3 regions of the Ruegeria sp. L12 genome follow, and region 1 is predicted to be linked to each of the others. Evidence: riboswitches for the same ligand, from Rfam matches in the RefSeq annotation. Region 1 holds a riboswitch; each other region holds the start of a gene.
What was found. Region 1 has a riboswitch for cobalamin ahead of ACR0K9_RS15610 (DUF1636 family protein). Riboswitches for the same ligand answer to the same signal wherever they lie in the genome.
Positions count from the first base shown of each region.

Region 2: another riboswitch for cobalamin. It lies ahead of ACR0K9_RS01825 (DUF1636 family protein); the one in region 1 lies ahead of ACR0K9_RS15610 (DUF1636 family protein).
Region 3: another riboswitch for cobalamin. It lies ahead of ACR0K9_RS16320 (hypothetical protein); the one in region 1 lies ahead of ACR0K9_RS15610 (DUF1636 family protein).

Region 1 is NZ_JBQFMH010000009.1:209,130-216,352, reverse strand. Features, by position in the region: gene ACR0K9_RS15620 (ABC transporter substrate-binding protein) at 1-699, opposite strand, end outside; gene ACR0K9_RS15615 (ABC transporter ATP-binding protein) at 712-1,491, opposite strand; gene ACR0K9_RS15610 (DUF1636 family protein) at 1,488-1,895, opposite strand; cobalamin riboswitch at 1,997-2,194, opposite strand; gene ACR0K9_RS15605 (AraC family transcriptional regulator) at 2,888-3,922, opposite strand; gene ACR0K9_RS15600 (arylsulfatase) at 4,074-5,678, shown strand; gene ACR0K9_RS15595 (alkaline phosphatase family protein) at 5,840-7,223, shown strand, end outside.
Region 2 is NZ_JBQFMH010000001.1:373,786-381,008, reverse strand. Features, by position in the region: gene ACR0K9_RS01850 (homoserine dehydrogenase) at 1-946, shown strand, start outside; gene glpX (class II fructose-bisphosphatase) at 1,016-1,999, shown strand; gene recJ (single-stranded-DNA-specific exonuclease RecJ) at 2,091-3,833, shown strand; tRNA gene ACR0K9_RS01835 (tRNA-Glu) at 3,932-4,006, shown strand; tRNA gene ACR0K9_RS01830 (tRNA-Glu) at 4,029-4,103, shown strand; cobalamin riboswitch at 4,334-4,540, shown strand; gene ACR0K9_RS01825 (DUF1636 family protein) at 4,625-4,999, shown strand; gene cobW (cobalamin biosynthesis protein CobW) at 5,001-6,056, shown strand; gene cobN (cobaltochelatase subunit CobN) at 6,060-7,223, shown strand, end outside.
Region 3 is NZ_JBQFMH010000010.1:127,885-135,107, reverse strand. Features, by position in the region: gene rsgA (ribosome small subunit-dependent GTPase A) at 1-963, shown strand, start outside; gene ACR0K9_RS16325 (alpha/beta hydrolase family protein) at 983-1,840, opposite strand; cobalamin riboswitch at 1,971-2,193, shown strand; gene ACR0K9_RS16320 (hypothetical protein) at 2,283-2,690, shown strand; gene ACR0K9_RS16315 (protein-tyrosine phosphatase family protein) at 2,692-3,195, opposite strand; gene ACR0K9_RS16310 (DNA polymerase III subunit gamma/tau) at 3,362-5,119, shown strand; gene ACR0K9_RS16305 (YbaB/EbfC family nucleoid-associated protein) at 5,283-5,636, shown strand; gene recR (recombination mediator RecR) at 5,698-6,291, shown strand; gene ACR0K9_RS16295 (hypothetical protein) at 6,308-7,045, opposite strand; gene ACR0K9_RS16290 (hypothetical protein) at 7,118-7,223, shown strand, end outside.

The DNA of each region.
Region 1 (7,223 bases):
CCAGCTCTTCTCGAAGTCGTCCAGAACATTGCGCCCGCCTGCGGCTTCGATCAGGGCGGTGGGCATGGCATAGCGTCCCGCGGTAAAGGGAGTGTCCTCGCCGCTGTCATAGACAAATACACGCAGCGGTTCGTCACCGGCATCCAGATCGGCGTTGAAATCTGCAAGCTCTGCCTTGTAGCCGTCCACCAGCTCTTGCGCCTGATCCTCGACAGCAAAGATGCGGCCCAGATTCAGCAGATCGGTATACATGTCATCCATGCTGGCCTTGTCTTTTTCACCGATATGGATGCAGCTTTCGGTCAACTCATAGACGTCGATGTCAAACGCGGCCAGGGTTTCGGGCGTGACTTCGCCACCAACCTTCATGCCATAGTTCCAACCGGCAAAGAAGAAATCGGCATCCGCCCCGATCAATACTTCCTTGCTGGGGTATTTCGAAGACAACTCGGGTAGTTGCTCGACTCCTTCGCGCATCTTCTCATCCAGTGTTTTCCAACCAGAGATACCGGTATAGCCCACCATGTGGTCCGCCAGTCCCAGCACCAACATCATTTCGGTCAGGTTGACGTCGTTGGAAATCGCTGCTGTCGGGACTTCGTCAAAGGTAACGGTACGGTTGCAGCTTCGTACCGTGGTTTCTGCCAGTGCCAGGCTTGCTGTACAGGACAGCCCCAATGCCAGGGGGAGTAGTTTCATTCAGGTGATCCTTTAGTTCAGTTGGAAAGAGAAGTGATTGTTCTGACTGCGGCTCAGCTGTTCCAGCCGGGCCGAGACACGAAATGCACCCGACACGAGGTCTTCGGTCAGGACATCCTGCGGGGGGCCGAACACCAGCGACTGGCCATTCTGCATTACCAGAATGTCGTCACAGAACGTGGCCGCCATGTTGAGGTCATGTAGCGACACGACAACGGTGATGTGGAGGTCGCGCACAAGTTCAAGCAGCTCTAGCTGATAATGGATATCGAGGTGGTTGGTTGGCTCATCCAGAACCAGCAGCCGCGGCGCTTGCGCCAGGGCACGGGCCATCATCACCCGTTGGCGTTCACCGCCCGACAGGGTGCCGATCTGCCGGTCGCGCAGATGTATCAGCTTGGTTTGGCGCAGCACGTTCTCGATGACCTCGGCACAGTGCTGGCCGGGTGTTGAAAAGCTCTGGCGATGTGGCAAGCGGCCCAATGCCACCACGTCGCGCACCGTCAGGGCAAAGTCATTGGGTTGCTCTTGCAAAACCGCTGCAACCGTTTGGGCAGCTGTCTTCGGCGGCATGGTCCAGATATCTTCACCATCAATCCTGACCGTACCGCTGGACGGCCGATGATACCGATAGAGCGTGCGCAATAACGAGGACTTCCCCGCCCCGTTCGGTCCGACGATCCCCAAAATGCGCCCGGCCTTCAGATGAAAGTTGATTGGATGCAAAATCAGCGGCACCCTGGCCGAGGGCCGCCAACTTACGTTCTCGACATACAGCTCCGCGGCGTTCATTGAACAGGCTCCGCGCTGCGCTCAAGGGCGATGATGCTGGCCGGAACCCGTGCCAGTGTGGATTTGCGCAGCTTGCCTGGTCTGTCGACAGAGCTGCTCCACCCGTCATGTAGATGGGCATAGCGCCGGGCAAATTCGATCAGATCATCGACATCGGTGTCCGGGTCAATATCGCCAAACAAATATGTCGCCTTGTGCGAGCCGTGATAAGCCACCGTGCAGGGTCGATCACATCCCGCCATACATGCCACGCCCGAGATTTCGAAATCTTCGGGAATTGCGTCCTTGGCGTTTTCAAAAGCCTTTCGCAGCCGGGCGATCAGCTCATAACCAGGCTGGCAGGTTTTGCCCTTGTGTCGGCAAGAGATGCAAACGGTAATTCTGTGTGTGGCAGTCCGGCCCATGTCGCCCTCCGCAAAGTTGCGGGGTTGATTGCGAGCCAGCCATGTTTACGGCTACAGCCGAGTGTTCCATCGTGGTCTCCTTCCGAGGCACCCCGCCCGGGTTGAGTTGCGTTACGATGGCAGGTCTCCTGACTTGCGGGTCGTCGCTTCTCCGATCCTTCCCAGCCTCTTCGGGCCAGTGGCATCATCGGGTCGCTCGCCGCTTACAGTTGCGGGGGCAGTCACGGAATTGGCCAAAGCCGCACCGTATTCCCTGTGTTGGAATCACTTACTCCAACTCCATCAAAGTGAGCGATATCAGCAGATTCGTGGATGCGTCAATCGTGGAATGAGAAACACGTTGCAACACCGAATGTTGTCTTCCATTTCCTTCTGAACGAATACTTGCAGCCGATCGCTCATTCTAAAGACAAGAACCAACAAGTTGCAGCGGTTCATCTGGGTATAAAACGGTCATTCGGGGCACTATGCAGCAATTGTCACCTTGGCTCACAACCGACCAGCGCCCATGCGGCAATGCCTTTGCGGCGGGATGAGCGAGACCGGCCATTTGCCAATCTCGCCAGAACCTTGATTTTGCAGGGGCTCTGACGATGTGCTGCCGTTGGATATCAATGAGCCGATGTTCAGGACGTAGGCGGCGAAATCTGATAGCGAGCCCATACCGCTCACTGGTGATTTTCGCAGTATTTCTCGCGAAGGGCGGACACCGGACCTTCTCTGCAGTCGCAGACAGCTGGCGAATACTGCAGCGACCCTTTCTAAAAACGCCGCCTGGGTTATCACGATTTTCTTTGCGGCGGTCGCGGCTCCAACCTTGAGCTTCAACAATTGCAGGTTTTCTAAACTTTGGTTTTTGCAAATGAACCGGCAAACTCTTTGCCTTTGCGGCTGTGGTCAGAAATCGGCACTCGGAATGGCACGCCGATAAAGAAGGCTTTCATTGCCGCCCGGGCAATTCAGATCGGAGGATATTTGATCAAGTTGTGCGGTTAACCTCTTGGTTTGGACATCCGCTCGGTTGACGGAGAGCGCCCGAAACGCCGACCAAAGGCTCGCGTGAAATGGGCATGGTCACTGTAGCCTGCGAGCATGGCGATCTCTGACAGGGGTGCCTCGGTCTCCAGGATCAGTGCGCGCGCCCGGTCCAGTCTCACACGATCGAGCAAAATACGGTAGGACAGGCCTTCAGCGTCGAGCCAGCGTTGCAGCGTGCGCCGGGCGACACCGACCATTCCCGCGGCACCGTCGATGTCCGTGTGACCGTCAATCAGGCGTAGCGTGATGACAGCGGCAAGGCGGTCGATGTCGCATTCCTGTCGCCGCAATTTGATTTCCGCGAGAATGTCGCGCGAACTGAGCCGAAGCGCTTGCCTCCCCCTGGACCCCAGCGCGGGACGGGACCAAAGCGCAGCCGATGGGAACGCGATCCCGTCGACAGCTGAATTGAAGTGCCAGGGAATACCTGTAGAGTCTTCGCGCAACGCCGCCTCCAAGCCGGTCCCTGCGGTGCGTGTTTCCATATGCGAAGGCTTCCAATCCGGGCCACAATAGGCCCGCGCTACCTTTGCCATTACGGGCAGAATATGGTCGGCGTGCTGTGTCGCGCCCGCACCTGTAACGGCCGTCTGCCGATAGCTCCACACCACGAGATCGCCTCGTCGGTGCTCAAGTGAAAGTTCCCCGCCGATCTGATGCAGGACGATGCAGCGGGACAACCGCGAGATGGCTCCCGCGAAGGTTGGCGCCTGTAGCGAATAATTCACCCAAAGACCGTACTCGCCGGGCTGCATAGCATTTCCCACACGCAAACCCAGAATTGGATCGCCCGTCAGCCGCGCTGCGCCGTCGAACAGCCTGATAACTGCTCCCAGAGGTACCTGATGCGCCCGGTCATCGACAAGCACGAGCGGCAAGCCTGCGCCCCGAAAGGCGCGTTCGACCGCCTTTGATCCGCTTTGCGCCTCAAGCAGATCCGGCAGCGGACCGATCCCGGTCGCATATGTCATCGCGAGTTTACCCACCACGCAGAGTTTCCACGCGATGTCACAAAATGGCAAGTCAACTCGCAGGTTTGGTGTTACTCTTGGCATCGGTCGGATGTCGACATCCCGCCGATAGGATCCGAAAGCCTTTTCAGTGCAACAAGATACAGTTGCCAACTAGGAGGAAACCAAAATGTTATTCCGTACAGCGCTGGCCGCCGTCGGCGCCGTCTTGATTGGGCTGCCACTCGCCGCTCAGGAACAGGGCAAGCCTAATATTCTTGTCATCTGGGGGGACGACATCGGCCAGTCCAATATCTCGGCCTATACGTTCGGCGTCATGGGGTACCAGACACCCAACATCGACCGGATTGCGCGAGAAGGCATGATGTTCACGGACTATTACGGCGAGCAATCCTGCACCGCCGGACGCTCCTCCTTCATCATGGGACAATCCGTGTTTCGCACCGGCTTGTCCAAGGTCGGTTTGCCTGGCGCTGAAGAAGGTATGCAGGTGGAAGACCCGACCATCGCGGGCCTCTTGAAAGCCGAAGGATACGCCACCGGCCAGTTCGGCAAGAACCACCTCGGTGACCGCGACGAACACCTGCCGACCAACCACGGTTTCGATGAGTTCTTCGGCAACCTCTACCACCTCAACGCCGAGGAGGAGCCGGAAAACCCGGATTATCCACGTGATGCCGTACTGCCGGATGGGCAGACCTTCCTCGACCGTTTCGGGCCACGCGGCGTTATTCGCTCCAGCGCGACATATGGCGAGACGGAGATCACCCAGGAGATCGAGGATACCGGTGCGCTCGATATCGAACGCCAGAAGGTCGTGGATGACCAGACCACAGAAGCAGCCATTGCCTTCATCGAAGAACAGACCGCGGCGGGCACGCCCTGGTTCGTCTGGTGGAGCGGCACCCGGATGCATTTTCGCACCCATGTCCGCGATGAAGTAATTGACGCGGCCCAGGACAAGACCAAGGGCATAGCGGACGAGTATACCGCCGGTATGATCGAGCACGATGGTCACATCGGACAATTTCTGGACAAGCTCGACGAGTTGGGTATCGCGGAGAATACGATTGTCTTCTATTCGACCGACAACGGCCCGCATATGAATACATGGCCTGATGCGGCGATGACGCCCTTCTGGGGCGAGAAGAACACCCAGTGGGAAGGCGGCTGGCGTGTTCCGGCGATGGTGCGCTGGCCCGGGCAGATTCCGGAAGGCGAAATCAGCAATGAGATCGTGCATCATATGGACTGGTTGCCGACATTCCTCGCGGCGGCGGGCAATGAAACGATCAAGGAAGATCTGCTGGAAGGCGTCACCGTGGATGCGATGGCGGGTCGCGAGTATCGCGTGCATCTCGATGGCTACAACATCCTGCCGATGCTAACCGGCGAAACGGATGAAAGCCCCAGAAACGAAATCTTCTATTTCACCGATGACGGCGATTTGGCTGCGTTGCGCTTCCAGAACTGGAAGATCACCTTCCTCGAGCAGAAAGCATGGGGAACTCTGCGCGCATGGATGGAGCCGCTGACACCGCTCCGAGTGCCTTTGGTCTTCAATCTGCGGCGTGACCCCTATGAACGCGCTTACCGGACATCCAACACCTATTATGACTGGATGATCGACCGTGCTTTCATGCTGGTGCCGGCGCAGGCTTATGTAGCGCAGTTCCTCTCCACCTTCGCCGAGTATCCACCGCGGCAAGAGGCGGCGAGCTTCAGTCTGGACAAGGTGATGGAGAAGCTGTCGCAACCCGGCGGCGCGCAATAAACGCGCAAATGATTTCTTGCCGCCCCGACAGCCTTCGGGGCGGCGGTTTTCGATTGGGATACAACCCGCAGAGGAGGCCACCAATGCTATTCCGTTGGATAGGGGTATGCGCATTTTCGCTCCCCGGATGTGTAGCTGCCGCGGAGGACGTTCCCCGGCTTGTGCTGCAGATCACGGTAGACCAGTTGCGTGGCGATCTGATTGACCGATACGGCGCCGGGTTGGGCGAAGGCGGGTTCAACCGCCTCATCACTAACGGTACTTGGTACACCAATGCCCACCATCGCCACGCCAACACCGAAACCATCGTCGGCCATACCACGCTGTCGACAGGCACTGACCCGGGCATTCATGGCATGGTCGCCAACTTGTGGTTCGACCGCAACAGCGGCAGCACCTTCTACAACGTACAGGACCCGGATTACCCGCTCGTGGGCGCGAAAGGCGTCGATGCCGACACGGAAATCGACCCGACGCAGCGCGCCGCGACGACAGACGGCAGATCGCCGCGCAACATTCTCACCTCGACGATCGGCGACGAGATCCGCCTGCATTACGGACCCGCGTCCAAGGTTTTTGGGGTGTCGGTCAAGGACCGTGGTGCGATCTCCTTTGCCGGGCATGCCGGTCAGGCCTACTGGTTTTCCAAGGCCGAGGGGCGTTTTGTCACCAGCACCTTCTACCGCGACAGCTACCCCGATTGGATTGCCGCTTGGGAAGAGACGGGGTTAGTGGGCACTTATGCCGGGACGAGTTGGACCCTGACGTTGCCGAAGGAGGCCTATAACTTCGCAGACAAGGATGACCAATCATGGGAGACGGATTTTCCGAGCTATGGTCGCACCTTTCCGCATCACTATGGCTCAGCCGACAGCAAATTTTACACGACGCTCTTGACGCTCAGTCCGGCGGGTGACGAGATTACCGTCAATTTCGCCAAGGCGCTGATGAACGCCGAAGAGGTAGGGCAGGACGACGTGCCCGACTTCATGAGCGTCAGCCTGTCCTCCACGGATTACGTCGGGCATCTTTTTGGGCCCTCCAGCCTTGAATCGGAGGACAACATCAAACGTCTGGATCGGACACTTGCCGATCTTCTTTCCTTTGTGGATGAGACCGTCGGTCTTGAGAGAACGCTTGTAGTGCTCTCGGCAGATCATGGCGCGCCAGAAGCGGCGGGTTATCTTGCCACTCTCGGCATCGAGGCACGGAATTTCAGTTTTGAAGATGTGGACACGAGACCTGGCCTGGCGCGCTTGCGCGAGGAATTAGGCACCGGGCAATTCCTGATCGAGAGCTTCACCAACCCTTACATCTATCTCGATCACGAGGTGATCGCGACTTTGGCTCTTGATCCTGCTGTGGTCGAGACGGCGGTGGCGGAGGAGTTGCAAAAGCTGCCGGGCATCGCCCTTGCCGTCTCCAGCAGGGCGCTGGCGCGCGGCGAGGTCGCCGACACGCGCGTGAGTGCCTCGGTGCTGGCCAATTTTCATCCGGATCGTTCGGGCGACATCTACATCGTCTTCGAGCCGCACTGGTTCGTCG
Region 2 (7,223 bases), on a different contig from region 1:
GCAAGACCTTGCCGAAAAGGCCGAAGCCGCCGGTCGCGTGATCCGGTTCGAGGCCGCTGTTGCAGGCGGCATCCCGGTCATCAAATCACTGACCGAGGGACTGGCAGGTAATGAAATCACCCGTGTCATGGGTGTGATGAACGGCACTTGCAACTATATCCTGACCCGGATGCAATCGCAGAAGCAGGGCTATAACGCGCTGTTCGAAGAATGTGCGCAGCTGGGCTATCTGGAAGCGGATCCAAATCTGGATGTGGGCGGCATCGACGCGGCGCATAAGCTGGCGCTGCTGTCGTCGATCGCTTTCGGCACCAAGCCGAACTTCGACGGGATCGAGATCGAAGGCATTCAGCAGATCAGTCTGGACGATATCGATCAGGCTGACGACATGGGCTATCGGATCAAGCTGCTGGGCGTGGCACAACGCACGGCGCGCGGTCTGGAACAGCGGATGCAGCCGTGCCTGGTTCCCAGTGACTCACCGCTGGGTCAGTTGGAAGGCGGCACCAATATGGTCGTGCTGGACGGCGACTCGGTCGAGCAGATTGTTCTGCGCGGACCCGGCGCAGGCGAAGGCCCGACCGCCAGCGCCGTGATGGGCGATGTCTGCGATCTGGCCCGTGGGCTGCACATTCCGACCTTCGGACGCCCTGCCGCGTCGCTGCAGGATGCCAAACCTGCCGTGACCGGTCTGCCAGCAGCGTATTATCTGCGGCTGGGCCTGCTGGACAAACCCGGCGCGTTGGCCAAAGTGGCCGCCATTCTGGGGGATGCCGGCGTCTCGATCGACCGGATGCGCCAGTATGGTCACGCCGAAAGCACCGCTCCGGTTCTGATCGTCACCCACAAGACCACCCGCGCTACGCTGGACGTCGCCCTTGAGGGCCTGCGCGATACGGATGTCATCGCGGGCGAGCCCGTTGCCCTGCGGATTGAAGAGGTTTGAGCTTGCGGCCTGCATGAAACGCAAGCTATGCCGGGTATAACGGCTTGATTGACCTGAGGATACGAACACATGAGTGCTGCCAAGATCGATTTTAACGACCGCCTGCTATCTTTGGGACTGGCAAGGGTTGCGGAACAGGCCGCACTGGCCTCGGCCTCGCTGGTTGGGCGGGGCGACGAGAAAGCTGCCGATCAGGCCGCCGTAAACGCCATGCGCGAGCAGCTGAACCTGCTGGATATCGCGGGCGTGGTTGTGATCGGCGAAGGTGAACGCGACGAAGCGCCGATGCTGTATATCGGTGAAGAGGTCGGCACCGGCAGCGGCCCGGGCGTGGACATTGCGCTGGACCCGCTGGAAGGCACCACCCTGACTGCCAAAGATATGCCCAACGCCCTGACCGTGATCGCTATGGGCCCGCGTGGTTCGATGCTACACGCGCCCGACGTTTACATGGACAAGCTGGCGGTTGGCCCCGGTTATCCTGAGAATGTTGTCAATCTGGACATGACCCCGCGCGAACGGGTCGAAGCGCTTGCCAAGGCCAAAGGCTGTGAGCCTGCCGATATCACCGTTTGCATCCTTGAACGCCCCCGCCATGAGGCGATGATCGCCGAAGTACGCGAGACCGGTGCCTCGATCCGCCTGATCACCGATGGCGACGTGGCCGGTGTCATGCACTGCGCCGAAAGCGAAGTGACCGGCATCGACATGTACATGGGTCAAGGCGGCGCGCCCGAGGGCGTACTGGCCGCTGCCGCTCTGAAATGCATGGGCGGTCAGATCTTTGGCCGCCTGCTGTTCCGTAATGATGACGAGCGTGGCCGCGCCGCCAAGGCGGGCATCACCGATCTGGACCGCGTGTATGCACGTGACGAGATGGTGACAGCCGATGTGATCTTTGCCGCCACTGGCGTGACTGGTGGATCGCTGCTGCCGCGCATCAAGCGCGAGCCGGGCTGGGTCGAGACAACGACGCTGCTGATGCGGTCCAAGACGGGCTCGGTCCGGCGTATGTCTTACCGCACGCCCATGTGGTCGCATACCGACGCATAGCGGCTTGCGCCGCTGCCTTCGGCGAGAGTATTTGTGAAAAGATGAAGAGGCCGGGTCCGCAGGGGTCCGGCCTTGGTGCATGAGGTGAGATGTGGCGTTTCTGGGTGTTGAGCAATCGTTGACGGGGCGGCGCTGGGTTGGACCGGGGGTCGAGGTCGAGCGGTCGGCTGAGATGATGGCGCAGCAAACCGATCTGCCGCGCGCCCTGTGTCAGGTGCTGGCACGGCGCGGCGTGCCGGTGATGGAGGCCTCCGGGTTTCTGGAGCCCAAGCTGAAGGAGCTGTTGCCCGATCCGCGTTCGATGAAAGACATGAAAGTTGCGGCCACCCGGTTTCTGGAGGCGGTAAGCAAGCGTCAGAAGATTGCCGTGTTCGCCGATTACGATGTGGATGGGGGCAGTTCGGCGGCGTTGTTGATGGTGTGGCTGCGTCAGATGGGGCTAATCGCGACACTCTATGTGCCCGACAGGATTGACGAAGGCTATGGGCCGAACGTGCCTGCCATGCAAGAGTTGGCGGCCAGCCATGACCTGATCATCTGCGTGGACTGCGGAACGCTCAGCCACGAACCGATCGCGGCGGCGACGGGTGCGGATGTGATTGTTCTGGACCACCATCTGGGCGGGGAAACACTGCCAGACTGCATCGCAGTGGTAAATCCGAACCGGCAGGACGAAAGCGGCGATCTGGGCTATTTCTGCGCTGCTGCCGTGGTGTTCCTCATGCTGGTCGAGGCGGGCCGCCAATTGCGGGCCGCCGGTGCCAAAGGGCCGGATCTGATGTCGATGCTGGATCTGGTGGCGCTGGCGACGGTGGCGGATGTTGCACCGCTGATTGGCGCCAACCGGGCGTTGGTGCGGCAGGGGCTGAAAGTCATGGCCCAAAGGCAGAGGCCGGGGCTGGTGGCGCTGTCGGACGTGGCGCGCATGGACACCGCCCCCAACAGCTATCATCTGGGGTTTCTGCTAGGTCCGCGCGTGAACGCGGGTGGGCGGATCGGGCAGGCCGATCTGGGTGCGCGGTTGCTGAGTACCGACTCGGTCACCGAGGCCGAAGCCCTGTCCGAACGGTTGGATGCTCTGAACGCGGAACGGCGCGACATCGAGAACGCGGTGCGCGCGGCAGCCATGGCACAGGCCGAGGAACGCGGGCTGGACACGCCACTGGTCTGGGCCGCAGGCGAGGGCTGGCATCCCGGCGTGGTGGGCATTGTCGCCTCGCGCCTGAAAGAAACCGCGAACCGCCCTGCCATCGTGATCGGCTTTGACGGTGACGAGGGCAAGGGCTCGGGCCGTTCGGTCTCGGGCGTTGATCTGGGCGCGTCGATCCAGCGACTGGCGGCCGAGGGGCTGCTGGTCAAGGGCGGTGGTCACAAGATGGCGGCCGGCCTGACGGTGATGCGCGACCAGTTGGAGCCTGCGATGGCGCAGCTGTCCGAGTTGCTGGCGAAACAGGGCGCAGGGCAAGGCGGCCCAGCCGATCTGAAACTGGACGGGGCGCTGATGCCGGGGGCCGCGACGGTCGATCTGATCGAACAGATCGAAAAGGCAGGACCATTCGGGGCCGCGGCCCCTGCCCCACGCTATGCCCTGCCCGACCTGCAGGTGCGCTTTGCCAAACGCGTGGGCGAGACGCATCTGAAACTGTCTTTGTCTGACGGAATGTCCGGCGGGCTGGACGCCATCGCCTTCGGTGCGTTTGATGGTCCGCTGGGTGACAAGCTGTCAAATCACGGCGGCGCGCGGTTCCATTTTGCGGGCCGGCTTGAGGTTAACACATGGGGTGGGCGCCAATCTGTACAACTGAGGTTGGAGGACGCGGCAGAAGCCGGATAAAGCCTATCTGAAGCCCACCAAAAAACTTTCACATCCCTGCATTTTTCGGCTTGCGGGGGTCGGGGTGAAACCGTAAAAGGCCCTCCACAAGCCAGCGTGGCCCGTTCGTCTATCGGTTAGGACGCCAGGTTTTCAACCTGGAAAGAGGGGTTCGATTCCCCTACGGGCTGCCACTTTGCTTGTCTGGACCCAAGTGGCCCGTTCGTCTATCGGTTAGGACGCCAGGTTTTCAACCTGGAAAGAGGGGTTCGATTCCCCTACGGGCTGCCATTTATCCAATTCTCTCCGCTTCTGCCTTCGATCAGGCCTCATAGATGTTTCATCGCGTGGCACCGACCCGATCGTTCGAATATTGCGTTTAACCGGATCGGGCCGATCCGGTTAAACGAGGCAACGCTGCGGCCTGAACAGAATATGCCGCCCAACGACCTCTACAGGTCGCTTTTTCATCCGCTTGATCACAGATCGGCGCGACTCGCTTGACAAGCGGCCTGCCGCTGCCGCATGAGCCTTTCGTTGGTGTCTGCAACAGCAGATGAAAAGGGAATGCGTCAACGGGTTATCCGCCAAACGCAGCCGCCCCCGCGACCGTGACCGGAGAGGGTGCCCAATGCCACTGGCCGCAAGGCCGGGAAGGCGGGACATCCGACAGGGCAGACGCTCTGATATCCGCAAGCCGGGAGACCTGCCAGCGCCCGAAGATGAAACCGGACGGGGTGTTCCGGTGTCGGGTCAAATGTGACCCGCATGAGACCCCGTCCCCCACGTATAGGATTGGGGGGATGAGAGACATGACCGAGACCGCACCGGTTGAGCTGCTGGTCTGCACCACCTGCCGTCGCGGCTTGCCCGTCGAGGATGACGCGCAGCGCCCGGGCACCCTGTTGCATCAGGCGCTGGAACAGGCAGACCTGCCCGAGGGCGTCAACCTGAGAGCCGTCGAATGCCTGTCGAACTGCGATCAGGGCTGTTCCATCGTGCTGCGTGGCGGGCCGGATCGCTGGACATTCGTCTACGAGAACCTGAACGAGACCGATCATGTCGACGTCATCGTTGACGGTGCAACCAAATATCTGGCCACCGAGGACGGTCTGGTCAAATGGCGCGAGCGCCCAGAACATTTCCGCAAAAACTGCGCCTCGCGCATTCCCCCGATTGGAGTCTGACATGTCGAACCTCGAAAAACTCCCCGTTACCGTGATCACCGGCTTTCTGGGCTCGGGCAAAACCACGCTGGTGCGCCACCTGATGCAGAACCCTCAGGGCAAGCGTCTGGCCGTGGTGGTCAATGAATTCGGCGATGTTGGCGTCGATGGCGATATCCTGAAATCCTGCGCCATCCCCGATTGCCCGGCGGAAAACATCATGGAATTGGCCAATGGCTGCATCTGCTGCACCGTGGCCGATGATTTCATCCCTACCATCGAGGCGTTGATGGCGCTGGAGCCGCGCCCCGATCACATCCTGATCGAGACCTCCGGCCTTGCGCTACCCAAGCCGCTGCTGAAAGCGTTTGACTGGCCGGATATCCGTTCGAAAATCACCGTGGACGGCGTGATCGCGCTGGCCGATGCCGAGGCCGTCGCCGCCGGTCGTTTCGCCCCGAATGTCGAGGCGGTAGATGCCCAGCGCATGGCCGATGACTCGATCGATCACGAAACGCCGCTGTCCGAGGTGTTCGAGGACCAGATCTCCTGCGCCGATATCATCCTGCTGACCAAGCCCGATCTGGCCGGTCCCGAAGGCGTTGCCAAAGCCAAAGAGATCATCGCCGCCGAAGCCCCGCGCCCGCTGCCCGTAGTCGAAGTGGCCGAAGGCGCCGTCGATGTCCGCGTCGTGCTGGGTCTGGAAGCCGCTGCCGAAGATGACATGGACGCGCGTCCCAGCCATCATGACGGCCACCACGACCACGAACATGACGATTTCGAAAGCATCATCGTGGAACTGCCGGAACAGACCGACCCGCTCGATCTGGTCGCCAAGATCGAACGTCTGGCCAATGAGTTGAACATCCTGCGCGTCAAGGGCTATGCCGCCGTTCAGAGCAAGCCGATGCGTCTGCTTGTACAGGCGGTTGGCGCGCGCGTACGTCATCAATATGACCGTCCATGGGAACCCGGCGAGGACCGCCGCTCACGTCTGGTGGTGATCGCCGAGCATGACGATATCAAGGAAGCCGCGATCCGCGATATCCTCGTGGGTGTGACCGAGGCCGCCGAGTAAGCCATGCACGTCGTCTTCCGCGAAAGCCACGGGCTCGAGGAAACCGAGACCCCAACCGATCTGGGCCAGAGCCCGGCGGATCTGGTGGTGCTGTCGTTCTCGGACAGCGACCTTGGCGCTTTCGCGGCGGGCTGGCATCGCGGTGGCGGGCCCGAAGGGCGGATGCCGACGATGCGGCTGGCCAACCTGACGGCGCTGAAACACCCCTTGTCGGTTGACACCTATGTCGAACAGACGTTGGAGGGCGCAAAGGGCATCCTGATCCGTCTGATCGGCGGCGTGCCCTATTGGTCCTACGGCTTGCAACAGGTTCTGGCACTGGCGCAGGCCAAAGGCATCGCGCTGGCCGTGCTGCCCGCAGACGGGCGTGAAGACACGCGGCTGGATGACTATTCCACCCTGCCCGTCTCGACGCTGCGGCGGCTGGCGCATCTATGCGACACCGGCGGAGAGGTCGCGGCGCAGGCCGCATTGGCGCAAATGGCGCTGGCGGCGGGGCTGTATGCCGGGCCGGTGATGGGGGCCAAGACGCTGCCCGAATGCGGCGCGTGGTGCCCGGATCGCGGCGTGATCCCGGCCGATACGGCGTTTACGGGTGACGCGAAACGTATCGTTGTGACCTTCTACCGCGCCTACCTGACCTCGGCGGACACCGCCCCGGTTGCGGCGTTGATCCGCAATCTGCGCGCGCGGGGTTTTGAAGCCGTAGGCCTGTACGCCCCCTCACTGAAAGCGCCCTCCGCTGCCGACTGGCTGCGCGAAACGATTACGGCGATGCAGCCATCGGCGATCATCAACGCCACCTCATTCTCGGGCAAGGGCGCGTCGGGCACATCCCCTCTGGACGCCGCTAACGTGCCTGTATTCCAGGTCGCCCTCGCTACATCGCGCCGTAAGGCATGGGCCGAGGCGGAACGTGGCCTGTCCCCAGCCGATCTGGCCATGCACGTGGTGCTGCCCGAGGTGGACGGGCGGATTTCGGCGGGCATCGCCTCGTTCAAGGAACCGGGCAAGCGCGATCCGCATCTGGAATATTCCCGCTTCGCTCACCGGGCCGAACCCGAACGGATCGAGGCGATCATCGACCGTGTGACCGGCTGGCTGGCGCTGAACGACAAACCCAAGGCAGAACAGGTCCCGGCGCTGGTGCTGTCCACCTACCCCGGC
Region 3 (7,223 bases), on a different contig from region 1:
ACATACACCCCGTTTCGCATCAGCGCCGTTCACCGCGACCGGCTGATCGGGCTTGGCCCGAAGGGCGAAATCCCGTTACACAGCCCCGACCACCCGACCGGCGATTATGCGGTCGGCGATTGGATTCTTGCGGACAGCGACAGTCGCGTGCGGCGCCTGCTGGACCGGCGCAGCCTGCTGCAACGCCGGGCGGCGGGCACCGGTGCCTCGGCACAACTGATCGCTGCGAATGTCGATGTGTTGTTCATCGTCAGTTCGTGCAATGCCGATTTCAGCCTGCCCCGGTTGGAACGCTATCTGGCATTGGCGCATCAGGCCAGATGCTATCCGGTGGTTGTCCTGACCAAGGCCGATACCTCTGACGCGCCAGAATCCTTTGTGCAACAAGCGCAGGCCATCGATCCGTTTCTGACGGTGCTGGCGATCAATGCGCTGGACCCAACGCAGATCGAACAGGTTCTTGCGTGGTGCCCAAAAGGGCAGACCGGCGCATTGGTCGGGTCGTCCGGTGTTGGCAAGACCACGCTGGCCAATGCCATGACCGGGCAGGATCAAGCCACGGCAGGCATTCGCGAGGATGATGCGCGGGGGCGTCACACCACGACGGCACGCGCCTTGCACCAGATGCGCAACGGTGGCTGGCGGATCGACACACCGGGCATGCGCGCTTTGCGTTTGCTGGATGCGCAGGACGGGGTGTATGAGGTTTTCTCGGACCTCATCGAGTTCAGCGCAAGCTGCCGGTTCTCGGACTGCCAGCACGACGCCGAACCCGGCTGCGCAGTTCAGGCCGCGATCCAGAGCGGTGCGCTTGATCCATCGCGGCTGGAACGATGGCGCAAGTTGCGACGCGAGGATCAGCGCAACTCGGAAACCATCGCCCAGTCCCGCGCGCGGGACAGAGCGTTCGGGAAAATGGTACGCGGCGTCATGCAGCAGAAAAAGTCCCGCAAGGGGCTGTGATACAACTGGTCCGGTCTGGTCAGTCGATCAGGCGGGGCCAGACAGCCGCGTTGCGTCGGGCAAAAGCACCGATATGCCCGACCATCGGCAACCCGAACTCCTGGGGCAACAACAGGTGACGACGGGCCTTCGGTCCATAGAGATCGGCAAGCCGCCATACGGCTTCGGGCGGCACCATCTGGTCATCCGCAAAGGCAAACAGATCGACGCGTCCGCCTGCAGTGGCCCAGCGCGCCTGTGGCAGCGTCTCTCCGATCTCAGGCAGATAGCTTTCGGGCGCGGTGCACCATTTGCGCCACTGCCAATAGACCGACGCGGGCAGGTCTTCGCCAAAACCGACCGCCTTGCCCGGCAGATATCCCAGCGCCCGGACCATCAATGGCGCATGGCCATACCAGAACAACGCCGCCAGCGCGCGATAGGGCCACGGATGATCCCCGAGCGTCACCAGGCCCGAACAGACACAGATCATCCGGTCGATCTGCTCGATATCCGATTGCACCGGCCCCAGCATAGATCCGAGCGAGTGGCCAATGCTCCACAGTTGAGCACCCGGAAAACGCCGCCGCATCTCGGCCCGCGCGGCGGGGATGTCGACCAGCGCCCAGTCCGCCATCGTCACTGTCGACGCCTTTTGCGCCCCGGTCAGTGAATGGCCGAAATCCCGGTAGTCATATGTCAGGCAGGCCATGCCGCGTTCCGCCACCAGCCAGCGCGCGAAATGCTGGTAATAATCGCGGGGCACGCCGGTGGCGCCGTTGATCACCACCACCGTTTCCGGCTGAGACGCGGGCAGGTACAGACGGGCGGACAGCATCGCGGGTCCGGCGGCAAACCGGAAATCCTCTGTCATGATGGTCTGTTGCGTGTCCAGCATGTGAACCTCTTGGCGTCGCGCATCACCTGAACTGATCAGTTCATTTGATCGATACCAAGTCAAGGTTGACGTGGCTGGACCAAAGGTCAGCCTGCGACTTTCAATCCGATTGACTCGGAATGCGGCGAACCGCTAGCGATGGCGTGATGGTTCTCGCGCCCTTATCCGGGGCCGGGATGAAAAGGGAACACGGTGCGGTTCTGCCCGGAAGCTGCCGGAACGAACCAAATCCGCGACTGCCCCCGCAACTGTAAGCGGTGAGCAATGCCGGAAGACCACTGGCCATATGGCTGGGAAGGTCGGCAAAGCGACGACCCGCAAGTCAGGAGACCTGCCATCGGAACCGAAACTGAATCTCGGGCGGGGTGTCCGGGCAGGTCCTGACGTCACAGCGCCGTCCTACCTGTTTCACGCCCTCGCCCTGCGCGCGGAGGGCGCATCTATGATCTGGAAGACCGACACACATGAATTCGCAGCGACCGTGTGCCAACGGACCAGCAAACCCTGCCCGGCTCTGGCGCGTATGGCGCGGGCGCTGACGCAGGCCGTCTCGACCGCGCGGCCAGTGACCACACCCGAGTTTCAGGTGGAAGGCAGCAGCGAACTGACCCATTGCGCGGAAGGCTGCACCGCCCGTTTTCGCGCCTGCCCTGATCAGGTGCGCGTGTTCTGCGGAACCGTTCCCGGGATCGAGACCGAGATGCTGGACGGTTATGCGGACATGATGTTCGGCACCTCATTCGCCACCCTACCCGCAGGGCTGCTGGCGAACCCGCCCTGCGCCATGCTTGAAGCGTCGGTGCTGGCCCCGCGCCCTCAGGTCGAGCCGCAGCATATGGCCTGCGCCTGATCTAACGTTGCAACGGGACCCGGGCCGGCGTAGCGGCCCAGGCCATCTGTCCGTCGGTTTCGACCGCGCAGGGGCGCAGCGCCCGCAGACGCTCCAGCGCTGTTTCGGGACGCTCGCCGCATTCGACCATCAGACGCAGCACAACCATACCCGAGCGGCCGCAACCGCCTCGGCAATGCACCAGAACCCGGCCTCCGCCGGACAGGGCCTGCCGGGCGGCCGCGCTGACCTGCGGCCAACGCTCCTCGACAGCTTCGGGCGGGGCGCCGAAATCCTCGATCGGAAGATGGACCCAGCGGCTCGCCCGGGCCTGTATGTCGGTCCCGAAATTGCGCGCGCCATCCTGCAGCATCTCAACTTCGGTGGTCATCGACAGGACCAGACCCGGCTTCCAGCCCGCGATCAGGTCCAGATCGCCGTCATAATCCCCTCCGCGCCCCGGCATCGACGTCAGGGCCAGCGTGCCCCCGCCAACCTGCAAGGCGTATATCACCAGTTGCGACATAAAACCCCCCATCAAACAAACCTATAAAAACTGGTCTTTGAAATCTGTCCGACCAGTGTAAGCCGCATCGGGTCGCTTTCCAAAATGAAAATCATCCGGGCGGGCGGTGGACGCGGGCAGCGGCGGCCTCTACGCTGCGGCAGAACTCGAATCCGCGAAAGCAGACATGACCGACACGCCCAGCCCCGCCTATCAGGTGCTTGCCCGCAAATACCGCCCGGAAACCTTTGCCGATCTGGTCGGTCAGGACGCCATGGTCCGCACGCTGAAAAATGCGTTCGAGGCGGACCGGATCGCGCAGGCCTTCATCATGACCGGCATCCGCGGCACCGGCAAAACCACCACCGCCCGGATCATCGCCAAGGGCATGAACTGCATCGGCCCCGATGGCGAAGGCAAACCCACCACGGAACCCTGCGGCCAGTGTGAACATTGCGTCGCCATCATGGAAGGCCGCCATGTCGATGTGATGGAGATGGACGCCGCCAGCCGCACCGGCGTCAATGACATCCGCGAGATCATCGACAGCGTTCGCTATCGCGCCGCCAGCGCGCGCTATAAGATCTACATCATCGACGAGGTCCACATGCTCTCGACCAGCGCTTTCAACGCGCTGCTCAAGACGCTTGAGGAACCGCCCGAGCACGTGAAGTTCATCTTTGCCACCACCGAGATCCGCAAGGTCCCGGTCACCGTCCTGTCCCGCTGTCAGCGCTTCGATCTACGCCGGATCGAGCCCGAAGTCATGATCGGCCTGCTGCGCAAGATTGCCGATGCCGAAAGCGCGCAGATCGCCGAGGACGCGTTGGCGCTGATCACCCGCGCCGCCGAGGGCTCGGCCCGTGATGCGACCTCGCTGCTAGATCAGGCAATCAGCCACGGGGCAGGCGAGACCAGCGCCGATCAGGTGCGCGCGATGCTGGGTCTGGCGGATCGCGGCAGGGTTCTCGACCTGATCGACATGATCCTGCGCGGCGATGCAGCCGGAGCACTGACAGAGCTGAGCGCCCAATATGCCGAAGGCGCCGACCCGCTGGCGGTGTTGCGCGATCTGGCCGAGATCACCCATTGGGTCTCGGTGGTCAAGATCACCCCGGATGCCGCCGAAGATCCGACGGTATCGCCCGACGAACGCGCCCGTGGCCAGCAAATGGCCGAGGCCTTGCCGATGCGTGTTCTGACCCGCATGTGGCAGATGCTGCTCAAGGCGCTGGAGGAGATTGCCGCCGCGCCCAACGCGATGATGGCGGCCGAAATGGCGGTGATCCGCCTGACCCATGTGGCCGATCTACCCAGCCCGGAAGAGTTGATCAAACGGCTGCAGGATGCGCCCGTCCCCCCGCCGACCAACGGACCGGGTGGCGGCCTGCCGATAGCCACGCAAGGCGGTGCATCCGCCCCTGTCGCCACGCAAACAACCTATGCCACCACCCGAGGCCCGACCGGGGCACCATCAGCGGCGCTGGCGCAGGATGTGGCGACCGCTCTGGCCCACTATCCCAGTTTCGATCACGTGGTCGAACTGATCCGCTCCAACCGCGACGTCAAGCTTCTGGTCGAAGTGGAAAATGGCGTGCGGCTGGCCTCGTACCAGCCGGGCCGGATCGAGTTCACTCCGACGGAACAGGCCCCGGCTGACCTTGCCGCCCGGCTCGGATCATCCCTGCAGCGCTGGACCGGAAACCGTTGGGCGGTGACAATCGTGTCCGAGGGGACAGCGCCAACAATCGGCGAGACCCGCGACGCCGCCGCCCTGGCGCTGAAGGCCGAGGCCGAGACCCATCCGCTGGTGCAGGCCGTTCTGGCCCAGTTTCCCAAGGCAAAAATCACCCGGATCGAAACCCCGGAAGAACGCGCCGCCAAGGTCGAAACTGAAGCCCTGCCAGAGGTCGAAGACGAATGGGACCCGTTTGAGGAAGACTGATACAGCCCAGCCCCGATAGCGCAAATCCTCCCGCGCCCGCCACGGCCATCGGCTGCGCCGATACGCCTGAGCGGCCTTGGGCCCGGCAGGAGCCGCCTCGCCCCTTGTGTCGCACCGATGGCCCCCGTATTTAGACATCAAACGTATTCACAGGAGAACTTCGATGCTCAAAGGACTAGGTGGGCTTGGCGGTCTGGGCGACATGGCCAAGATGATGAAATCCGCACAGGACCTGCAGACCAAGATGACCGAGATGCAGGAAGATCTGAACAACCTGATGGTTGTCGGCGAATCCGGCGCGGGTCTGGTCAAAGCCACCGCGACGGCCAAAGGTGAGCTCAAAGGTCTCGATATCGATCCCTCGATCTTCAACGGCGACGACAAGGAAGTTGTCGAAGATCTGATCCTGGCGGCGATCAAAGACGCGCAGACCAAGGCCACCGAACGGTCGCAGGCCGAAATGGCGAAACTGACCGAAAGCATGGGCCTGCCGGCAGATATCAAACTGCCGTTCTGATCTTCATCTTTTCAAAAATACTCCCGCCGGAGGCTCCCTCCGGTGCCAGACAGGACAGGCCGTGAGTTCCAACAGCGACATCGACAATCTGATCGATCTGATGGCCAAACTGCCCGGCCTCGGCCCCCGTTCAGCCCGCCGCGCGGTACTGCACCTGATCCGCAAACGCGCCCTGCTGCTGACGCCGCTTTCCGACGCCATGCAGCAGGTCGCCGCCACCGCCCGCGAATGCCTGAACTGCGGCAATGTGGGCACCACCGATATCTGCGACATCTGCGACAGCGAGGCCCGCGCGACGGGAGAGCTCTGTGTGGTCGAAGACGTGGCGGACCTCTGGGCGATGGAGCGCGCAGGCGTGTTCAAAGGCCGCTATCACGTGCTGGGCGGCACATTGTCTGCACTGGACGGAGTCGGCCCGGACGAGCTACGCATCCCCCGCCTCAAGGACCGGGTCATGGCCGAAGGGATTACCGAGATCATCCTTGCTCTGAACGCCACCGTCGACGGCCAGACAACCGCGCATTACATCGCCGATCAATTTGAGGATCAGGTGCGCCTGACCTCACTGGCGCAGGGCGTGCCGATTGGGGGTGAGCTGGATTATCTGGATGATGGGACGATTACGGCAGCGCTGCGGGCGCGGAAAGAGCTGTAGCTCTTTCACGCGCGGCCTAAGCAATTTGTACGATACGCGATTTTGCACAAAGGGGGTCTTCTTCGAGAAATTGGGCGACCGCCTTCTTCATCAATTCGAAGTCACCTCCGTAAAAATATAGAGCCGTTTCGCTGCTTCCTTCCCAGTAGCCCCGAAAATTGCCAAAACCCTCCAACAACTTCTCAAGATGTCCAATAGTTTCGTTTACGTCAGAATTTGCGTAAACGTCATCCGGCAATTCCGTTCCGTTAAGAAAAATGCCCATCCCCTCAGCCTGACCGAAAGGGACGTCAGCTCTGTCAGAGGAGAATTTCAAAACCGATCCCTTTGGGGCCCCCAATTCCTCGAGGGTGCTCGTGATCTTCAGAATGGTTGCATCGGTTTCATCATTTATTGCGATCTCAAGATCACAATACGCGATGCCGTCTGGATCTCCGGCTAACTGAGTACCGCCACCGGTAACCTCCCCCAGGCCTTCACTTTGAAGCACCTCGTCCAATGGGTCCTCAAAGTAATCCCCACGATCCATAGGCTGAACGCGTGCGTTCAACTGCGCAATGACAATCTGCTGATCGGCCGTTTCAGCCTTTGCGTCTGTATTTTTGCCGAAAAGTCCGAACTTAAACATTTTTTCAACCTCAGGAGTGCTTTTGATGAACATCACCTGCCAATTATGCAAAGGTACGACCGCTTGAAAACAATCGAAGTCTGTAGAAGCCGTTTCATATCGCTGCTGATGTAAATTCGGCAACAAAGCACTGACTTTGGTTTTCTAAAAGGCTAACAGTTTAGCAGGACTTAATGCCCATTGTGTTTGGAAACTGTCATGACCCGCCTCCTCGCCCTCACCCTCGCTGCCTTCACGGCCACCGCCACCTTCGCCCAAGAGCTCATCGACAAGGGCTTTGTCGAAGGCTGGAACATCATGATGG